2 regions of the Mesobacillus sp. AQ2 genome follow, and region 1 is predicted to be linked to the other one. Evidence: a T-box and tRNA genes for the amino acid it is inferred to sense, from the RefSeq annotation. Region 1 holds a T-box; the other holds one or more tRNA genes.
What was found. A T-box is a leader RNA that pairs with one kind of tRNA and senses whether it is charged. The one in region 1 lies ahead of alaS (alanine--tRNA ligase), so its partner is inferred to be a tRNA-Ala.
Positions count from the first base shown of each region.

Region 1 (10,673 bases):
TTACAGGCAGGCAGAAGGTTCATCAATCATTGAACTTGCCCACCAAATCAAAAAAGGGTATCTGCCTGAGGACATTTCTGCCCAACAGGCTGACCGCTCTTTTATAAGATGTTCGACAAACCAGATTCCCCAAGTAGTCGAAAAAGTTGTCGCAAATGCCAAGAAAAAAGGCTATTCGCCAAGAAATATCCAGGTTCTGGCTCCTATGTACCGGGGACCTGCAGGGATTGACCGGCTAAACGAGCTTTTGCAGAATTTATTCAATCCGAATGCAGACGGCACAAGGAAAGAGCTGGCCTTCGGCGATGTGAAATACCGGATCGGCGATAAGGTCCTCCAGCTGGTCAACCAGCCGGAAGCAAATGTGTTCAACGGGGATATGGGTGAGGTCGTCGCGATTTTTTACGCAAAGGAAAACACAGAAAAACAAGATCAGTTGATTGTTTCCTTTGACGGGATCGAAGTAACTTATAATCGTCCAGATCTTTCACAAATTACCCATGCTTACTGCTGTTCGGTGCATAAATCACAGGGGAGTGAATTTCCGATTGTCGTACTTCCGGTTGTGAAAAGTTATTACAGGATGCTGCGAAGGAATTTAATCTATACGGCCATCACAAGAAGCAAGCAATTTCTGATTCTCGTTGGCGAAGAAGATGCCTTGAAAATGGGCATCGAACGCGGAGAAGATACAGAGCGGAATACAACGCTTGTTGAAAAGCTAGTCGAGATGCTTCCTGATTTGAGCGGTAAGCAGACAGAGAAGGTAACTTTACCGGCTACACAAGAGGACAGTAAGCAGGTTGACTATCTGGAAATGATGAAGAGCGCGGACCCGATGATCGGAATGGAGAACGTGTCTCCTTATGATTTTATGGAAGAGAATAATGCATAAGAATCCGCAGCTATGTGGATTCTTTTTTATTTTTACAGACAGTGAAACGCTTTGGAAAACCTTACACATCATGATTTGCCCGAGACGGAGGAAACTAAGAGTGTTCGGAAAGGCGGGACACACTTTTGCGGACATTTTCACTTTTAAAGGGATTGCCTGTATATGAATTGGCGAGTGGTCAAAAACTGGGCGAAGTTTGTGATGTGAGCATTTCAAGCAATGGAAGCGTTGTAGGCTTACTTGTAAAAAAGGGTGCATTCATCAAGAAAACGTTTCAGGTCAAGATAGGTCAGGTTGAATCCTTTGGCTGGGATGGTGTAATGGTAAAAGACAAAGCAGCGTTGGAGCATTTGGAGGCAGAGCCTGAATATACGTTCGAGCATAATGATGGACTTGCTGGCAAGATCCTGTTATCAAGGGATGGAGAACAGCTAGGTTTGTTGGAAGACGTATATTTCATGGAAGAATTGGGCACGATTGTAGGGTACGAACTAACGGATGGCTTTTTTTCGGATATTATGAATGGAAAGCGTGTCGTCAAGACAACCGGTCCGCCTGCAATCGGAAAGGATGCCATCATCGTGACAGTTAAACCGAGATGAGGTGTCCTTATGTTAAGTTGTCCCAATTGCAGAAGCAAGGATATTGGCAAAATTGGCATCAACCAATATTATTGCTGGAATTGCTTCATAGAGCTGTCTTTGAATAAAGGTCTGATCCATACCCATCAAGTCGAAGAGGATGGAACCCTCAGCTCCCTTGATGACTTATTCGACGAAGATCAACGTCAATACGGCATGTAAAATAAACCGAAGAGGTGAAACACATGAACAAAATGTTAACCTCCGTGATCGCATTTGGCGCAGGTATGGCAGCCTATAACTATGCTTCCAACAACAATATGGTGTCTGGCAGGAAAATGAAGAAGCTAGGCAGAAAAATGACAAAAGCATTTCTTTAAAAAAGGAACCAATCCCCTGTAGTTTTTTATGCAGGGGATTTTCTAGTTGGGGAAATGGAAAAAAACCTCCGGAATTTTCAGTTCGCTATATTATGGCGAAAGTCGCTATAAATAGTAAAAAGTCGCTATAAAAACTAAAAAGTCGCTATAAAAAGCAAAAACTCGCTATAAAAAGTAAATTATCGGTCCTTTTTATTTAAAAAAATCCCGCCTCGGTACCAATAAAAGGTATAATCCGCTTCCTTTCTTTCAAGAATAAACAGGAGGGAGGGCGAACATGGTGAATATCCAAATGAAATGGTACTACCGGCTTGGATTTCTTCTCCTTTTGTTTATTGTACTTTTTGTTTTTATCAAGCTTCAATCTCTATGGGTACCTGTGCTTCAAATATTAATATCATTGCTGATTCCTTTTTCGATAGCTGCTTTCATTACATATCTGCTTCACCCGATTGTTGAATCCCTTCACCAAAGGGGCTTGCACCGGGGAGTATCGATTTTGATCATTTATATTTTATTTTTTGGCGGCGCAGGTTTTGCTTTTTATAAGGGTATTCCTGCTTTAATCCGCCAGCTGCGTGATTTGACGGAGAACGCCCCATATTTCGCCGAACAATATAAACAGATGGTTAACAATGTGGTTGACCAGACCTCGACATGGCCAGCAGGGATACATGAGAGGATCGAGGATGGAATCAACAGTATGGAGCAATGGCTTGATGGAGTGCTTGAAGGAACGATGTCTGTTTTGATGGGAATCATTAATTCCATTTTGACGATTGCGGTGATTCCGTTCATTGCCTTTTACATGCTTAAGGACTTCGATGCAATGAAAAAGGCAGCCTGGTACTTAACCCCCAGGCAATGGAGGCAGCCGGGCGCAAGATTTCTTCATGAAGTCGACAAGTCGCTCGGCAGCTATATACGCGGCCAGCTTCTCATCTGTCTGATCATCGGTGTGCTCTCCTCGTTGTTTTTCTGGCTTGCGGGTATTAAGTATTCGCTCCTTCTTGGAGCCATTGTCGGAATTACGAATGTGATCCCGTATTTCGGTCCGATCATTGGGGCAATACCGGCTGTCATCATCGCCGCAACAATGTCTATGAAAATGGTACTGCTGTCACTTGTGATCGTCTTTTCACTGCAATTTCTGGAAGGTAACATCCTATCCCCGCTGATTGTCGGAAAAAGCCTGCATATGCATCCTTTGATGATCATGTTCGCGCTTCTGGCAGGAGAAGAAGTAGGCGGCATCCTTGGGCTGATTTTGGCCGTTCCCGTACTGGTTGTTTTGAGGGCGGCACTGATCCACGCAAAAGACCACATCATTCTTGAAAGAAAAAAAGCACGTCCGACATAAATTTATGCCAAGTCGTTTGACAAACGCAATCCAGCTATATATAATTCGGCTATAGATTAATAATTCGAAAAATGTAGAAGGAACGAGTATGTTATAGACCATCGTCCAGAGAGGGATTGCCCAGGCTGAAAGAATCCCCGGTGAAGGATAACAGAAGGCTATTCCGGAGTGCAGGCAAAACCTGCCGTAGCAGCTGCGTTAAAGCGTCATTGAGAGATGGGCGTGCGTTTTTGCGTCCATAATCAGGGTGGTACCGCGAGCAAGCTCTCGTCCCTGTCCAGGGATGAGGGCTTTTTTTGTTGCCTAAAATCCCTGAAAGCTAAAATTTCACAAGGATTTAGGAGGTTTGTTTCATGAAGAAACTGACAGGTTCTGAAATCAGAAGAATGTATCTTGAATTTTTTAAGGAAAAAGGCCATGCCATAGAGCCAAGTGCTTCACTTGTTCCGCACGATGATCCGTCCTTGCTTTGGATCAACAGCGGTGTAGCGACATTGAAGAAGTATTTTGACGGCCGTGTTATTCCGGCAAACCCGCGTATCACCAATGCGCAAAAATCGATTCGTACGAATGACATCGAAAATGTCGGCAAAACAGCACGCCACCATACCTTCTTTGAAATGCTCGGCAACTTTTCGATCGGTGACTACTTCAAGGTAGAAGCAATTGAATTTGCATGGGAATTTCTAACGAGTGAGAAGTGGATCGGATTTGATCCTGAAAAATTATCCGTGACGATTCACCCTGAGGATGATGAGGCGTTTAACATCTGGAAAGATAAAATCGGCATTCCTGAAGAGCGGATCATCCGTCTGGAGGGTAACTTCTGGGACATCGGTGAAGGCCCAAGCGGTCCGAACACAGAAATCTTCTATGACAGAGGTCCTGAATACGGCAACGACCCTGAAGACCCGGAGCTTTATCCTGGCGGTGAAAATGACCGTTACCTCGAAGTATGGAACCTTGTGTTCTCTGAATTCAACCATAATCCGGATGGCACATACACGCCGCTTCCGAAGAAAAATATTGATACTGGTATGGGACTGGAGCGTATGGCTTCTGTAGTCCAGGATGTTCCAACAAACTTTGAAACAGACTTGTTCATGCCAATCATCAATGCAACTGAGGAAATCTCCGGTGAAAAATACGGACAGTCCAAAGAGAAGGATGAAGCATTCAAAGTTATTGCTGACCACATCCGTACTGTAGCTTTCGCTGTCGGTGACGGTGCACTTCCTTCCAACGAAGGCCGCGGGTATGTACTTCGCCGTTTATTGCGCCGTGCTGTACGTTATGCAAAAAAGCTGAACATCAACCGGCCATTCATGTTTGAATTGGTGCCGGTAGTGGGCGAAATCATGCATGATTTCTACCCGGAAGTAAAAGAAAAGACCGACTTTATCCAGAAGGTCATCAAAAATGAAGAAGACCGCTTCCATGAAACGCTGCACGAAGGCCTCGCTATTCTCTCTGAATTGATTAAGAAGGAAAAGGAAAAAGGCAGCGGCAAAATCCAGGGTGAGGATGTCTTCAGACTATACGACACATATGGATTTCCAGTTGAACTGACCGAAGAGTATGCAGAAGAAGAAGGTTTGAAGGTCGACCACGAAGGCTTTGAAAGAGAAATGGAACTCCAGCGTGAAAGAGCTCGTGCGGCACGCCAGGATGTTGGTTCCATGCAGGTTCAGGGAGGCGTTCTGGGGGATATTAAAGAAAGCAGCGAGTTCGTCGGATATGATAACTTTGAAACGAACAGCAAAATCGTTGCATTGATTAAGGAAGGCGAGCTTGTTGAGGAAGCGAATGCTGGCGACGAAATCCATTTCATCCTTGATGTCACACCTTTCTACGCTGAAAGCGGCGGACAGATAGCTGATAAAGGTACAGTCGAAGCAAATGGCGTCAAGCTGTCAGTGAAAGACGTCAAGAAAGCTCCGAATGGTCAAAACCTCCACAATGCAGTGGTGGTGGAAGGAACTGTTTCGAAAGGACTTGAAGTCACTGCAAAAGTCGATCAGGATAACCGTGCAAAAATCATCAAGAACCATACTGCAACACACCTGCTGCATCAGGCGTTGAAGGATGTACTGGGCACGCACGTCAATCAGGCAGGGTCACTTGTCGAGCCAGACAGACTCCGATTCGACTTTTCTCACTTCGGCCAGGTAACCGCTGAAGAACTTGAGCAAGTAGAAGCTATCGTCAACGAAAAAATCTGGAGAAGCATCCAGGTGGAGACGAGCTTCAAGCCAATTGCTGAAGCGAAGGCAATGGGTGCGATGGCATTGTTTGGCGAGAAATATGGTGATATTGTCCGTGTCGTAAAAGTTGGCGACTACAGCCTCGAGCTTTGCGGCGGATGCCATGTTCCTAATACATCTGTCATCGGGCTTTTCAAGATTGTATCCGAAGGCGGCATCGGTGCTGGAACAAGAAGGATAGAGGCTGTAACCGGCGAAGCGGCTTACAAGGTGCTTAACGACCAGATCGGCATACTGAAGGAAGCTGCTGGTAAGCTGAAGACTTCTCCGAGGGAAGTGGCGAACAGGATCGATTCACTGCTCACAGAAATGAAGCAGCTGCAGCGCGAAAATGAATCCCTTGCTGCTAAATTGGGAAATATTGAAGCAGGGAGCCTAACATCACAGGTCAAAGAAATTAACGGTGTCCAACTGCTTGCTGCACGCGTCCAGGCTTCTGATATGAACAGCCTGCGAAATATGGCTGATGACTTAAAGCAAAAACTTGGTTCTGCAGTCATCCTGCTTGGCATGACAGATGGCAGCAAGGTCAACCTGATTGCAGCTGTTACAGATGATTTGATCAAGCAAGGCTATCAGGCTGGAAAATTGATCAAGGAAGCAGCAGCCATTTGCGGCGGCGGCGGCGGAGGCCGTCCGGATATGGCCCAGGCTGGCGGAAAAGACCCATCAAAACTCGACAATGCGCTTCAATTTGCCGAAGAATGGGTAAAATCAATTTGATATAAAAGTAAAGTAGTGTAGAATGAAGGTATCTTGAAAGAAAATTTTACCTGCCATTTCTTAAAAGTGAGGTGCATTCGATGAGCTCTTTTGATAAAACGATGAGATTTAATTTTCCCGAAGAGCCTTTTGAGCATGATGCCAATGAAGTCCTGCTGCAGGTGTACGAAGCGCTGCAGGAAAAGGGATATAACCCGATCAACCAAATCGTCGGATATTTGCTCTCTGGCGACCCGGCCTATATTCCCCGCCATCGGGATGCCCGCAACATCATCCGCAAGCTGGAGCGGGATGAAATTATCGAGGAACTGGTTAAATCCTACTTAAGGAACCATCGAGAGGGGAAATAAATTGCGGATCATGGGACTGGATGTCGGATCGAAAACGGTCGGCATAGCCCTGAGCGATGAACTCGGCTGGACAGCTCAGGGACTTGAAACATTGAAAATCAACGAAGAAGAAAATGTGTTTGGTTTCGATGAAATTGGTAAAATAATAAAAGAGAACGAAGTCGGCAAAGTAGTCGTAGGTTTGCCGAAGAATATGAACGGGACGATTGGCCCGCGCGGCGAAGCAAGCCAGTTCTATGCCCGTGAGCTTGAAGAACGGTTTGGGGTTCAAACCATTTTATGGGACGAGCGTCTGACGACAGTGGCTGCCGAGAGAGTTTTGCTTGAGGCAGATGTAAGCCGCAAAAAAAGAAAGAAGGTCATCGATAAGATGGCCGCAGTAATGATCTTACAAGGCTATTTGAACAGCCAAAATTAAATTGAGGTGACTACAATGGATCACGGTGAAAACAACATTACAGTAGTAGACGAAAACGGCAACGAACAATTATGCGAAGTACTTTTCACATTTGATTCCGAAGAGTTCGGAAAATCATATGTACTTTATTATCCAGTCGGAGCAGAAGATAACGATGATGAGGAAATCGAAATCCACGCATCTGCTTTCACACCAACAGAAGATAATGAAGATGGCGAGCTCATGCCAATCGAAACAGATGAAGAGTGGGACATGATTGAAGAAATGCTCGAAACATTCCTTGCCGAGCAAGACGAAGAATAAGATTGTCAAATCTGGACCAGGCGAATGAAGCCTGGTCCTTTTATTTTTTGCCGGAAAAATATAAATGGACAATCAGTGGCATGATTCTTAGGTATGCGTCCGATAGAAGGCTCTAACGGACAAACAGGATGCTGTATCCCGAATAAGTGTCTGATAGAAGGGCGCTATCGGACAAACAAGGAGAAGAATCCTGAAGAAGTGTCCGATAGAAGAACTCTAACAATCAAACAAAGCTAAATCTTAAAATGTGTAATCAATATTTGCCTTCCACAATAGCACCTTCCATAAAAGGCACTGCATATGGGTGTCAGAACATATCTAACATCATTGTCGAATTTTTGGTTTGTTTGTCGTTCAAGGTATTTTTTCGTAATTATTTGCAAATAGAAATAGAAAATATAGTATAATGGTTCGAGATGTGATAATAGAGAGTATCCAGGAAGTATGTTTTGTTATCTGGAGGGGGAACTTATGTCTGACGAAAAGAATATACAGGATCCGAAAAAAGATAAGAAAAATTTGATTACTGAAAAGCTGATTGAGCAGCAGAAAGAAGCGAAAATTGTGAGGAAGATTGTTTTCATTACTGCAATCGTGGCCATCTTGCTCATCGGAGCGATCGGCGGCGGCGGCTATTATTACATAAAAGAAGCCATGAAGCCTGTCGAGGAAAACAGCAAGAAAACCATCGATGTCACGATTCCTATTGGTTCTTCTACTACAGGTATCGGGCAGATTCTTGAGGATAAAGGGGTCATAAGGGATGCCCGAGTCTTCAAATATTATGTGAAGTTCAAAAATGAAGCCGGCTTCATGGCCGGAGATTATAAAATGAAACCGTCAATGACGCTGCCTGAAATCATCACAAGCTTGAAAACAGGTAAAGTCATGCAGGATGTGGTCATGAAGATCACAATTCCTGAAGGTAAACAGCTGAAACAAATTGCCGGGATCATTGCTGAAAAAACACAGCAGGATGAAGCAGAAGTTTTCAAACAGCTGAACGATAAAGAATTCATCAAAAAAATGATGGAGAAATATCCGGATGTCCTTACTGATGAAATCCTGAAAGAGAATGTGAAGTACCCGCTAGAAGGCTATCTATTCCCTGCTACTTACCCATTTTACTCCGAAAAACCAACAATCGAGGAAATTGTCACTGTCATGCTGACAAAGACGAAGGAAGTGCTTGGTGAATTCAGGGGACAGATGGAAGAACAGGAAATGTCGACGCATGAATTAATGACGATGGCATCACTAATCGAAGAGGAAGCAACTGAGAAAGCAGACCGCGATAAGATTGCCAGCGTCTTCTACAATCGCCTGGAAGACGGAATGATGCTGCAGACAGACCCAACTGTCCTGTATGCCCACGGCGAACATAAAGAACGCGTGTATTTTAAGGATCTTGAAATCGATGACCCTTATAATACCTATAAAATCCAGGGGCTGCCACCTGGACCTATCGCCAATCCCGGGATCATGTCAATTGAAGCCGCACTGGCTCCAGCTGACACTGATGATATGTATTTCATCGCGACATCCACAGGTGAGGTGCTCTTCTCGAAGACTCTGGATGAGCATAATCGCAAAGTGAATGAACATATCACCAATAAAAAATAACAGCAATAAAAGGGAAATGCAGAAAGGTTCGCATTTCCCTTCTTATTGTGGTAAAATAATTCAAGTGTTTTTTTATAGTCATGTTACTGTCTGGCGGATGCTCTATTTGGGCGTCAGTGTTTATTCGATAGCGTGCATTGCAGATGAAGGAGTTTAAGCTTTTTAGCTAATGGACCTGTTTGGTTTTCTCTTTTAACCTGTGAACGCTATTTTTTTCATGCCTGTACAGTCATGTCAAAACCTACTCTGGCTTTCTTTAGAGCCTTTGAATAGAGGTGAGGCAGCTTGCTGAACGAAGAGCTGCAGAATTATATAGATTCTCTCATACAGCCCAGAGATGGCATACTATCCGAGATGGAAGAGTATGCGTTGCTTAACGGTGTACCCATTATGGAGCAGGCCGGCATAGAAACAATGCTCCAGCTTCTAAGAATCCAGCAGCCGGAAACAATCCTGGAAGTCGGGACTGCAATCGGCTATTCCGCAATGAGGATGGCATTTGCCCTGCCGCAGGCTAATATCATCACACTCGAGCGTGATGAAGACCGGTACGAGCTTGCCGTCGATTATATTAAAAGATCGGGCATGCAGGACCGAATCACCCAAATCAAAGGGGATGCGCTTGAGCTTGAAGTGGAAGTCGCGGCCCATGCTCCATTTGACGCTATTTTCATTGATGCGGCAAAAGGACAGTACAAACGATTTTTCGAACTGTACTCGAGTTACTTGAAACCCGGGGGAATGATCATCACGGATAACATCCTTTTTAAGGGGCTTGTATATAACCAGGAAGCAGAAAGCAGAAGAGTCCGCAGCCTGGTAAAAAAAATAGACGAATTCAACCGCTGGCTTGCAGCCAATGAGGAGTATGACACGATCATACTTCCGATTGGCGATGGCGTAGCGGTTAGTAAGAAGAGGTGAACGGAATGAAGAAACCTGAATTATTGGTAACGCCAACTAGTATAAATGATATTATCCCATTGGCAGAGGCTGGAGCTGATGCATTCCTGATTGGAGAGCAAAAATTCGGTCTTCGTCTTGCTGGTGAGTTCAACCGTGAAGACGTAAAACAGGCAATTGAATTGGCACACTCTAAAGGCAAAAAAGTATATGTAGCCATGAATGCGTTGTTCCACAACGAAAAAGTGGACTTGCTAGGCGACTACCTCACATTCCTCCAAGATGTAAAAGCGGATGCAGTTACTTTTGGTGACCCTGCTGTTTTGATGGCTGCTAAGGAATATACACCCGACATGAAGCTGCATTGGAGCACCGAAATGACAGGGACGAACTGGTATACGTGCAACTATTGGGGCAGGAAAGGTGCAAAGCGCGCTGTCCTTGCAAGGGAAATCAATATGGATGCCATCGTAGAAATCAAGGAAAATGCCGAGGTGGAAATCGAGGTACAGGTTCATGGAATGATGAACATGTTCCAGTCAAAGCGCCCGCTTCTTGGCCATTATTTTGAGTATCAAGGCAAGGCACTGGAGGTAGAAAATCGTAAGCAAGAACGTGATATGTTCCTCCACGATAAAGAGCGTGAGAATAAATACCCTATTTTCGAAGATGAAAATGGCACGCATATCATGAGTCCTAATGATATTTGCATTATTGACGAACTGACGGAGCTTTTGGAAGCAGGCGTCGATTCTCTTAAAATCGACGGTATCCTGAAGAGCCCTGAATATATATTGGAAGTTACAAAGCTCTACCGCCAAGCCATTGATTTGGCAATTGAAGATCCTGACCAATACGACGAAGAAAAAGATA
Region 1 covers NZ_CP126080.1:3,407,766-3,418,438, reverse strand. The annotation lists gene recD2 (SF1B family DNA helicase RecD2) at 1-895, shown strand, start outside; gene QNH36_RS17330 (PRC-barrel domain-containing protein) at 1,021-1,497, shown strand; gene QNH36_RS17325 (hypothetical protein) at 1,507-1,698, shown strand; gene QNH36_RS17320 (YrzQ family protein) at 1,722-1,856, shown strand; gene QNH36_RS17315 (AI-2E family transporter) at 2,137-3,216, shown strand; T-box leader at 3,282-3,494, shown strand; gene alaS (alanine--tRNA ligase) at 3,570-6,203, shown strand; gene QNH36_RS17305 (IreB family regulatory phosphoprotein) at 6,284-6,553, shown strand; gene ruvX (Holliday junction resolvase RuvX) at 6,555-6,971, shown strand; gene QNH36_RS17295 (DUF1292 domain-containing protein) at 6,987-7,274, shown strand; gene mltG (endolytic transglycosylase MltG) at 7,746-8,897, shown strand; gene QNH36_RS17285 (O-methyltransferase) at 9,183-9,821, shown strand; gene QNH36_RS17280 (peptidase U32 family protein) at 9,827-10,673, shown strand, end outside.

Region 2 (10,673 bases), 1.6 Mb from region 1:
TAGTATGGCTAATGGGCGTCGGTCTTATATTTAGCATTCTTAGCCAAATGGGGTTCTTTGCTTATTTGACGATCCACCGTTTTGGGCTTGGCATATTTAAGTCATTATGGAATTCCGTGCAGCTTCTCCTGATTGCTTTTGTGCTTTTCGATCTTGTATATCTTCGGTACAATGCCTTTGCTGAAAAAGGTGAAAGTTTCCTGCCATATATAGGACTTGCCGCAATCGTCCTGGCTGCTGGCTTGATCGTTGCACTCCTTAAGGTAAAACAAACAAATAAAGAAGCCTTCATACCGGCTATGTTTTTCATGATTGTCGTGACAGTGATTGAATGGGTGCCGGTTCTGCGAGTAAATGAGCATAGCTGGGTATATCTTATGCTTTTCCCGTTATTGATCTGTAATGCATATCAACTGATGGTCCTTCACAAGCTTAACCAAAAGTCCATGGAGGAGCGGAAAGCCCTAGAAGCAAAAACTAAGACAGATAAAAAAACATCAAATAAAAAGGCACAAAAAAAACCGTCCAACGCGTAGTTGGGCGGTTATTTTACTTCTGCTGATTTAGAGTCACCATTAGCGATCATTTCAGAAACAGTGACCATCTTTAAATTTTTCGACTTGATATCTTTTAATACAAGCGGCAGAGCTTCTGCTGTTTGTTTGGCAGAATCAGAGGCATGCATCAAAAGGATGTCGCCTTTTTTTGCCTTTGAAGCATTTTCGGCAATGACCGTCGTTCCGGGATTGGTCCAGTCCTTCGTATCAAGACTCCAATGGACAACTGTGTACCCGAGCCGCTCAGCGATTTTCAGCGTGCGTTGATCAAAATGGCCGGTTGGAGCACGAAGCAATTCAATGTTCTTCACATTCAGCTTCTTGAACGCCTCCTGCGCCTTCATGATGTCTCTCCTGATTTTGTCTTCCTCCAGCTCAGTGTAATCTTTATAATCGTACCCAAGCATGCCGATTTCATATCCTTCTTTCACCATCCTGCTGACAAGATCAGGATGCCTTTCTGCCCAGGAGCCCGAGAGAAAGAAGGTAACCGCTCCGGCTTTTTGCTTCGCCAGGACATCCAGGATCGGTTCAGCTTTTTCGTCCCCCCAGCCAATATTAAAGGTAAGGGCTAAATCCTTTTCACCCTTATAGATCGCTTTCGGACCATCCTTGGCTGAAAAGGCGGGGATCTGGACCATATTATCCATGTAAAAGAACCAAGCTGTAAAAAAGGCTGCGACAATGATGACAAAAGCTGTTTTTATCGACCTGGCATTCATCACATAAAAGAAATTCATATTCTCACCACCTCGTCCGATGCACTCCTTGTCTAATTTTTATTCAGGATTTGAAAAGATATGATAATTAAAATGATGATTATAAAATTCAGGAAAAAAGATAACACTACAATCACTATGAGAAAATGAACAGGAGTGTATGTATGCTTGGTGTTCTGATCAATGAGAAGGAATTAAAAGAGCTGGAATACTTAATCAAAAGAGAGATGGATGAAATCCTGTTTGACCTGAAGGATGAACGCATAGATCATATCGTAAAGAGATCGATGAGAGAGAGATATCAAATTTTGTTCTCACTGTTTAAAAGAATCGCATCACCAAAAGAGTGCCTAAAGTATATGCCGGCGAAAAAGAACATATCCAGAGGATGAAAAAGTTTTTTGATATTTATTATTGACGTATGAAAAGTATCCTGATATATTAATAAACGTCGCTGCTGAGCAAGTCGCTAAACGATCAATCAGCGGTGAGAAAATAATAAAGAATGTGGTTGACATTAAGTCGGTCGCATGATATATTATGAAAGTCGCTTATGAGCGGCAAGCAAAGTAAATTGTTCTTTGAAAACTAAACAAACAAGCGTCAACAAACAATAAATTATCATGCTTCTATTAATAGAAGACATGAGCCAACGTTTTAACTTATGAGCTAACTCATAACTCTTTCTTGGAGAGTTTGATCCTGGCTCAGGACGAACGCTGGCGGCGTGCCTAATACATGCAAGTCGAGCGGATCTTCATTAGCTTGCTTTTGAAGATCAGCGGCGGACGGGTGAGTAACACGTGGGCAACCTGCCTGTAAGACTGGGATAACTTCGGGAAACCGGAGCTAATACCGGATAATCCTTTCCCTCACATGAGGGAAAGCTGAAAGACGGTTTCGGCTGTCGCTTACAGATGGGCCCGCGGCGCATTAGCTAGTTGGTGAGGTAACGGCTCACCAAGGCCACGATGCGTAGCCGACCTGAGAGGGTGATCGGCCACACTGGGACTGAGACACGGCCCAGACTCCTACGGGAGGCAGCAGTAGGGAATCTTCCGCAATGGACGAAAGTCTGACGGAGCAACGCCGCGTGAACGATGAAGGCTTTCGGGTCGTAAAGTTCTGTTGTCAGGGAAGAACAAGTACCGGAGTAACTGCCGGTACCTTGACGGTACCTGACCAGAAAGCCACGGCTAACTACGTGCCAGCAGCCGCGGTAATACGTAGGTGGCAAGCGTTGTCCGGAATTATTGGGCGTAAAGCGCGCGCAGGCGGTTCCTTAAGTCTGATGTGAAAGCCCCCGGCTCAACCGGGGAGGGTCATTGGAAACTGGGGAACTTGAGTGCAGAAGAGGAGAGCGGAATTCCACGTGTAGCGGTGAAATGCGTAGAGATGTGGAGGAACACCAGTGGCGAAGGCGGCTCTCTGGTCTGTAACTGACGCTGAGGCGCGAAAGCGTGGGGAGCGAACAGGATTAGATACCCTGGTAGTCCACGCCGTAAACGATGAGTGCTAAGTGTTAGAGGGTTTCCGCCCTTTAGTGCTGCAGCAAACGCATTAAGCACTCCGCCTGGGGAGTACGGCCGCAAGGCTGAAACTCAAAGGAATTGACGGGGGCCCGCACAAGCGGTGGAGCATGTGGTTTAATTCGAAGCAACGCGAAGAACCTTACCAGGTCTTGACATCCTCTGACAACCCTAGAGATAGGGCGTTCCCCTTCGGGGGACAGAGTGACAGGTGGTGCATGGTTGTCGTCAGCTCGTGTCGTGAGATGTTGGGTTAAGTCCCGCAACGAGCGCAACCCTTGATCTTAGTTGCCAGCATTCAGTTGGGCACTCTAAGGTGACTGCCGGTGACAAACCGGAGGAAGGTGGGGATGACGTCAAATCATCATGCCCCTTATGACCTGGGCTACACACGTGCTACAATGGATGGAACAAAGGGTCGCGAAGCCGCGAGGTGAAGCCAATCCCATAAATCCATTCTCAGTTCGGATTGCAGGCTGCAACTCGCCTGCATGAAGCCGGAATCGCTAGTAATCGCGGATCAGCATGCCGCGGTGAATACGTTCCCGGGCCTTGTACACACCGCCCGTCACACCACGAGAGTTTGTAACACCCGAAGTCGGTGGGGTAACCTTTTGGAGCCAGCCGCCTAAGGTGGGACAGATGATTGGGGTGAAGTCGTAACAAGGTAGCCGTATCGGAAGGTGCGGCTGGATCACCTCCTTTCTAAGGATATTGCCTAAGGGCAATCGGAATGCGAATCTTTCGATTCGTACTGTGGATGTAATCCACATAGTTGTACGCTTGTTTGTTTAGTTTTGAGGGAGCAATTCTCTCAAAGCTTTTTTGTTCCTTGAAAACTAGATAATCGTAAGTAAGAAGAACCAAGAAGAAAACCGAGTGATCGCCATTTTAGTTTTCTCTCTATTCAATTAGAGAAATGACCTTTTAGGTTAAGTTAGAAAGGGCGCACGGTGGATGCCTTGGCACTAGGAGCCGATGAAGGACGGGACTAACACCGATATGCTTCGGGGAGCTGTAAGTAAGCTTTGATCCGGAGATTTCCGAATGGGGAAACCCACTGTTCGTAATGGAACAGTATCTTTACCTGAATACATAGGGTATTGAAGGCAGACCCGGGGAACTGAAACATCTAAGTACCCGGAGGAAGAGAAAGCAAACGCGATTCCCTGAGTAGCGGCGAGCGAAACGGGACATAGCCCAAACCAAGAGGCTTGCCTCTTGGGGTTGTAGGACACTCTACATGGAGTTACAAAGGAACGGGGTAGATGAAGTGGTCTGGAAAGGCCCGTCAGAGAAGGTAAAAACCCTGTAGTTGAAACTTCGTTCCCTCCTGAGTGGATCCTGAGTACGGCGGGACACGAGAAATCCCGTCGGAAGCTGGGAGGACCATCTCCCAAGGCTAAATACTCCCTAGTGACCGATAGTGAACCAGTACCGTGAGGGAAAGGTGAAAAGCACCCCGGAAGGGGAGTGAAAGAGATCCTGAAACCGTGTGCCTACAAGTAGTCAGAGCCCGTTCATGGGTGATGGCGTGCCTTTTGTAGAATGAACCGGCGAGTTACGATTACATGCAAGGTTAAGTTGAGAAGACGGAGCCGCAGCGAAAGCGAGTCTGAATAGGGCGAATGAGTATGTGGTCGTAGACCCGAAACCAGGTGATCTACCCATGTCCAGGGTGAAGGTTGGGTAACACCAACTGGAGGCCCGAACCCACGCACGTTGAAAAGTGCGGGGATGAGGTGTGGGTAGCGGAGAAATTCCAATCGAACTTGGAGATAGCTGGTTCTCTCCGAAATAGCTTTAGGGCTAGCCTCACGTTGTAAGAGTCTTGGAGGTAGAGCACTGTTTGGACTAGGGGCCCTCATCGGGTTACCGAATTCAGACAAACTCCGAATGCCAAAGACTTATCCGTGGGAGTCAGACTGCGAGTGATAAGATCCGTAGTCAAAAGGGAAACAGCCCAGACCACCAGCTAAGGTCCCAAAGTATACGTTAAGTGGAAAAGGATGTGGAGTTGCTTAGACAACCAGGATGTTGGCTTAGAAGCAGCCACCATTTAAAGAGTGCGTAATAGCTCACTGGTCGAGTGACTCTGCGCCGAAAATGTACCGGGGCTAAACGTATCACCGAAGCTGTGGATTGACATCTTAGATGTCAGTGGTAGGAGAGCGTTCTAAGGGCGTTGAAGTCAGACCGTAAGGACTGGTGGAGCGCTTAGAAGTGAGAATGCCGGTATGAGTAGCGAAAGATGGGTGAGAATCCCATCCACCGAATGCCTAAGGTTTCCTGAGGAAGGCTCGTCCTCTCAGGGTTAGTCGGGACCTAAGCCGAGGCCGAAAGGCGTAGGCGATGGACAACAGGTTGATATTCCTGTACCACCTCTTTATCGTTTGAGCGACGGGGGGACGCAGGAGGATAGGGTAAGCGCGCTGTTGGATATGCGCGTCTAAGCAGTTAGGCTGCAAGTGAGGCAAATCCCGCTTGCGTGAAGGCTGAGCTGTGACAGCGAGGGAAATATAGTACCGAAGTTCCTGATTCCACACTGCCAAGAAAAGCCTCTAGCGAGATAAATGGTGCCCGTACCGCAAACCGACACAGGTAGGCGAGGAGAGAATCCTAAGGTGAGCGAGAGAACTCTCGTTAAGGAACTCGGCAAAATGACCCCGTAACTTCGGGAGAAGGGGTGCTCATTTGGGTGAATAGCCCGGATGAGCCGCAGTGAATAGGCCCAGGCGACTGTTTAGCAAAAACACAGGTCTCTGCGAAGCCGCAAGGCGAAGTATAGGGGCTGACGCCTGCCCGGTGCTGGAAGGTTAAGAGGAGGGGTTAGCTCACGCGAAGCTCTGAATCGAAGCCCCAGTAAACGGCGGCCGTAACTATAACGGTCCTAAGGTAGCGAAATTCCTTGTCGGGTAAGTTCCGACCCGCACGAAAGGCGTAACGATCTGGGCACTGTCTCAACGAGAGACTCGGTGAAATTATAGTACCTGTGAAGATGCAGGTTACCCGCGACAGGACGGAAAGACCCCGTGGAGCTTTACTGTAGCCTGATATTGAATTTTGGTACAGCTTGTACAGGATAGGTAGGAGCCTGAGAAACCGGAGCGCCAGCTTCGGTGGAGGCGTCGGTGGGATACTACCCTGGCTGTATTGAAATTCTAACCCGCGCCCCTGATCGGGGCGGGAGACAGTGTCAGGTGGGCAGTTTGACTGGGGCGGTCGCCTCCTAAAGAGTAACGGAGGCGCCCAAAGGTTCCCTCAGAATGGTTGGAAATCATTCGCAGAGTGTAAAGGCACAAGGGAGCTTGACTGCGAGACCTACAAGTCGAGCAGGGACGAAAGTCGGGCTTAGTGATCCGGTGGTTCCGCATGGAAGGGCCATCGCTCAACGGATAAAAGCTACCCCGGGGATAACAGGCTTATCTCCCCCAAGAGTCCACATCGACGGGGAGGTTTGGCACCTCGATGTCGGCTCATCGCATCCTGGGGCTGTAGTCGGTCCCAAGGGTTGGGCTGTTCGCCCATTAAAGCGGTACGCGAGCTGGGTTCAGAACGTCGTGAGACAGTTCGGTCCCTATCCGTCGTGGGCGCAGGAAATTTGAGAGGAGCTGTCCTTAGTACGAGAGGACCGGGATGGACGCACCGCTGGTGTACCAGTTGTCTTGCCAAAGGCATCGCTGGGTAGCTATGTGCGGACGGGATAAGTGCTGAAAGCATCTAAGCATGAAGCCCCCCTCAAGATGAGATTTCCCATAGCGCAAGCTAGTAAGAACCCTGAAAGATGATCAGGTTGATAGGTCAGAGGTGGAAGCGCGGTGACGTGTGGAGCTGACTGATACTAATCGTTCGAGGACTTAACCAAATTGATCATTCGTTTCTCTTGAATTCTTCTTACACATTATCTAGTTTTGAGGGAATAAAGATTTCATAAAAATTCTCTTGAAAAATGCATAAAAGACAGTATAATAAATATTGTTCTTTAAAAATGTCTGGTGGCGATGGCGAGAAGGTCACACCCGTTCCCATACCGAACACGGAAGTTAAGCTTCTCAGCGCCGATGGTAGTTGGGGGTTTCCCCCTGTGAGAGTAGGACGCCGCCGGGCAAAAATGCATTTTCATCTTGGACAAATTCCTAAGATGAGGCATTCGAATCATCTGCAAGAGTTATGTTAAATTACCACTATTCCGCAGTAGCTCAGTGGTAGAGCACTCGGCTGTTAACCGAGCGGTCGTAGGTTCGAATCCTACCTGCGGAGCCATTATCTCTAAATGACGAAAGTCATTTGAGCTGGCAGCAATACATGCTTCCATAGCTCAGCAGGTAGAGCACTTCCATGGTAAGGAAGAGGTCAGCGGTTCGAGCCCGCTTGGAAGCTCTCAAAATACTATAATATGGCCCCTTGGTCAAGCGGTTAAGACACCGCCCTTTCACGGCGGTAACACGGGTTCGAATCCCGTAGGGGTCACCATCTACTTTAAAAAGCATCATAAAATGGAGGATTAGCTCAGCTGGGAGAGCATCTGCCTTACAAGCAGAGGGTCGGCGGTTCGATCCCGTCATCCTCCACCATTCACTTTCACACTGTGAAATATTCCTAATGCCGGTGTAGCTCAATTGGTAGAGCAACTGACTTGTAATCAGTAGGTTGGGGGTTCAAGTCCTCTTGCCGGCACCATTTTTTTTTGGCTTGTGGAGGGGTAGCGAAGTGGCTAAACGCGGCGGACTGTAAATCCGCTCCCTCAGGGTTCGGCGGTTCGAATCCGTCCCCCTCCACCATTTTAATACATATTAAAATTGGACAAGCTACTAATGTCCTTTTTATTTTTTCATTGGGCTATAGCCAAGCGGTAAGGCAACGGACTTTGACTCCGTCATGCGTTGGTTCGAATCCAGCTAGCCCAGCCATTTTTATTTTCTTTTTTGCACTCAGGATGCTTAAGAGACAATGAATAGGGTAGATTATATCCTATGAGCCATTAGCTCAGTCGGTAGAGCAAGTTGCTCACTCCCTGGAGTTGCTTCTGCGGCAACTTGCGAGAAAGGCCGTAAGGACTTTCGAGCATCGCAGATGCGATAACATGCTTAACCGAGTGATAACAACTTGTTGATCTACAATATTGAGAGCCATTAGCTCAGTCGGTAGAGCATCTGACTTTTAATCAGAGGGTCGAAGGTTCGAGTCCTTCATGGCTCACTCATGTCAAGGCCCCTAAGAATAATTTTCCTTTATTTTTAGGGGTCTTACCTATATAATAAAATCATGCGGAAGTAGTTCAGTGGTAGAATACAATCTTGCCAAGGTTGGGGTCGCGGGTTCGAATCCCGTCTTCCGCTCCAAATGGGGCCTTAGCTCAGCTGGGAGAGCGCCTGCCTTGCACGCAGGAGGTCAGCGGTTCGATCCCGCTAGGCTCCACCATCATACTACATAAATACCATTTCAGTCATAAATCCAGTCGGGTTTATGGCTTTTTTTATTTCACGCTACTTATATTGTGAATTGTTATCTTACACTACTTGTAATAGCTGTAAGGAATACGTCGTGATTAGACAATTTTGAATAAAGAGAGGATGAGTCAGTCAAAAGTAACCATGGGGTTTTGGACAGATTTAACGGATATTTCAGAAGCTGTCGGAAGTGGTCTCCAGTTCGGACAGGTTCACAGGAAAAGAATCCAAAGCTGTCAAGAAATCGCGGATATTTTGACAGGTTCGCGGTAGAAGGCGCCAAAGCTGTCAAGAAACCACGTGGATTTTGACAGGTTTGCGGTGGAAGGAGCCAAAGCTGTCAAGAATCCGCCGTTATTTTGACAGGTTTGGGGTAGAAGGAACCAAAGCTGTCAAGAACCCTCCGTTATTTTGACAGGTTTGGGGTAGAAGGAACCAAAGCTGTCAAGAATCCGCGGTTATTTTGACAGGTTTGCGGTGGAAGGAGCCAAAGCTGTCAAGAATCCGCGGTTATTTTGACAGGTTTGCGGTGGAAGGAGCCAAAGCTGTCAAGAATCCGCCGTTATTTTGACAGGTTTGGGGTAGAAGGAACCAAAGCTGTCAAGAAACCACGTGGATTTTGACAGGTTTGCGGTGGAAGGAGCCAAAGCTGTCAAGAACCCTCCGTTATTTTGACAGGTTTGCAGGAGAAGGAGCCAAATCTGTCAAGAAACCACTTGGATTTTGACAGGTTTGCAAAAGAATCACCCAAAACTGTCAAAAAACCCTCCTGTCTCACAGCCTCAACAAAATCATTTCGTAAATTCATTCTATTCCAAACCGTATATATATTCATGAAATTGTCCGGTTGAGTCATCCTAATGAAAGCGTTTAAAATAGAGGGAGAGATGAGAGAAAGCAAGGGGGAGTCAAGAATGAAGAAACTTTCGATTATCGGGATGCCGATGGATTTGGGTCAGATGAGAAGGGGAGTTGACATGGGCCCGAGTGCGATCCGTTATGCAGGTATCAATGAGAGATTAAGTGTGCTTTTTGATGAGATAGAAGATTTGGGCGATATTGCAGTTGGCAGGCCTGAGGTGAAGATTGACCCTAATAGCAATCTTCGAAACCTTGAGTTGGTGGCGGAGAAGAATCGCCTGCTTGCAGATGAAGTAGATAACATTATAGAATCGAAGTCTTTTCCGCTTGTTTTGGGCGGGGACCATAGCATTGCGATTGGGACGTTGGCTGGTGTGTCCAAGCATTATAAGAATCTTGGTGTGATTTGGTATGACGCCCATGGAGACTTGAATACGGCGGAGACTTCGCCGTCTGGAAATATTCATGGTATGCCGCTGGCTGCGAGTCTTGGTTTGGGTCATGAGATGCTGACGCAGATTGGCGGGTATGCTCCTAAGGTGAAGCCGGAGAATATTGTCATTATTGGTGCGCGTGCACTGGATGATGGGGAGAAAGACTTGATAAAGGAAATGGGTATCAAGGTGTTCACCATGCACGAAATTGACCGCCTAGGGATGGCTGCTGTCATTGAGGAGACGGTCAATTATCTTAAAGATAAGACCGATGGTGTCCATCTTTCACTTGATCTGGATGGACTCGACCCAACGGATGCTCCTGGTGTTGGTACTCCGGTTACAGGAGGCATCAGCTATCGTGAAAGCCACCTGGCAATGGAAATGCTGGCTGAAGCGAAAATCATTACTTCTGCGGAATTCGTTGAAGTGAATCCAATCCTGGATGAAAAGAACAAGACGGCAGTCGCGGCGGTTGCGCTGATGGGTTCTTTATTTGGCGAGAAACTTTTGTAATCAAAGCTTCGAAAAAAGAATAGAATGAGATGGTTAAACAAAAAAATATGAGCAGCGGCCCTGTTACGGCTGCTGCTCTTTATCATTAATATAGAACTGGCTTTTTTGAGGATAAGTGATAATATTTATTTAGTAAATGGTCGAGCTTCATGCTCATGTCTACTACCCGTTGGTTTGACAGCGAGGTTCTTGCAGCTAGTTCAACCATTTCTTTACGGCAATTTTCTATATCCTTCAACAGCGTTTCTGCACACATTGATCTTTGTTCCTCGCTTTCATTAAATATAGTCCCTTTATACCCCGGACCAAAACTTTTTAAACCAAACTGGTAAAAATTTGTTAATATTAATGTATCGAGTTTTTTAGCTTTTTTTGCCGAAAAGAGTCTGTTTAAACGGAATAGACATAATTACATATATAAATAAAGTTTTTATAAAAAAAACGAAACCTTTTACGGAATCGATTCGTATATCGATTAGCCGCAGGAAGCGCGGAGGTAAAATAATGGAAACGATCGTAAAGCACAGAATAAAACAGGTAATCAAGGGAGACCAGAATGCCTATGGAGAGATTGTTGAGGTATACAAGGACAAGGTATTCCAGCTTT
Region 2 covers NZ_CP126080.1:170,475-181,147, forward strand. The annotation lists gene QNH36_RS00930 (KinB-signaling pathway activation protein) at 1-536, shown strand, start outside; gene pdaB (polysaccharide deacetylase family sporulation protein PdaB) at 545-1,297, opposite strand; gene QNH36_RS00940 (hypothetical protein) at 1,441-1,668, shown strand; rRNA gene QNH36_RS00945 (16S ribosomal RNA) at 1,961-3,510, shown strand; rRNA gene QNH36_RS00950 (23S ribosomal RNA) at 3,736-6,670, shown strand; rRNA gene rrf (5S ribosomal RNA) at 6,797-6,912, shown strand; tRNA gene QNH36_RS00960 (tRNA-Asn) at 6,994-7,068, shown strand; tRNA gene QNH36_RS00965 (tRNA-Thr) at 7,113-7,185, shown strand; tRNA gene QNH36_RS00970 (tRNA-Glu) at 7,204-7,278, shown strand; tRNA gene QNH36_RS00975 (tRNA-Val) at 7,304-7,379, shown strand; tRNA gene QNH36_RS00980 (tRNA-Thr) at 7,410-7,485, shown strand; tRNA gene QNH36_RS00985 (tRNA-Tyr) at 7,502-7,586, shown strand; tRNA gene QNH36_RS00990 (tRNA-Gln) at 7,641-7,715, shown strand; tRNA gene QNH36_RS00995 (tRNA-Lys) at 7,932-8,004, shown strand; tRNA gene QNH36_RS01000 (tRNA-Gly) at 8,073-8,147, shown strand; tRNA gene QNH36_RS01005 (tRNA-Ala) at 8,151-8,226, shown strand; gene rocF (arginase) at 9,170-10,066, shown strand; gene QNH36_RS01015 (aspartyl-phosphate phosphatase Spo0E family protein) at 10,152-10,322, opposite strand; gene sigW (RNA polymerase sigma factor SigW) at 10,571-10,673, shown strand, end outside.
Region 2: it has a tRNA-Ala gene. The T-box ahead of alaS (alanine--tRNA ligase) is inferred to sense a tRNA for this amino acid. The anticodon was not compared.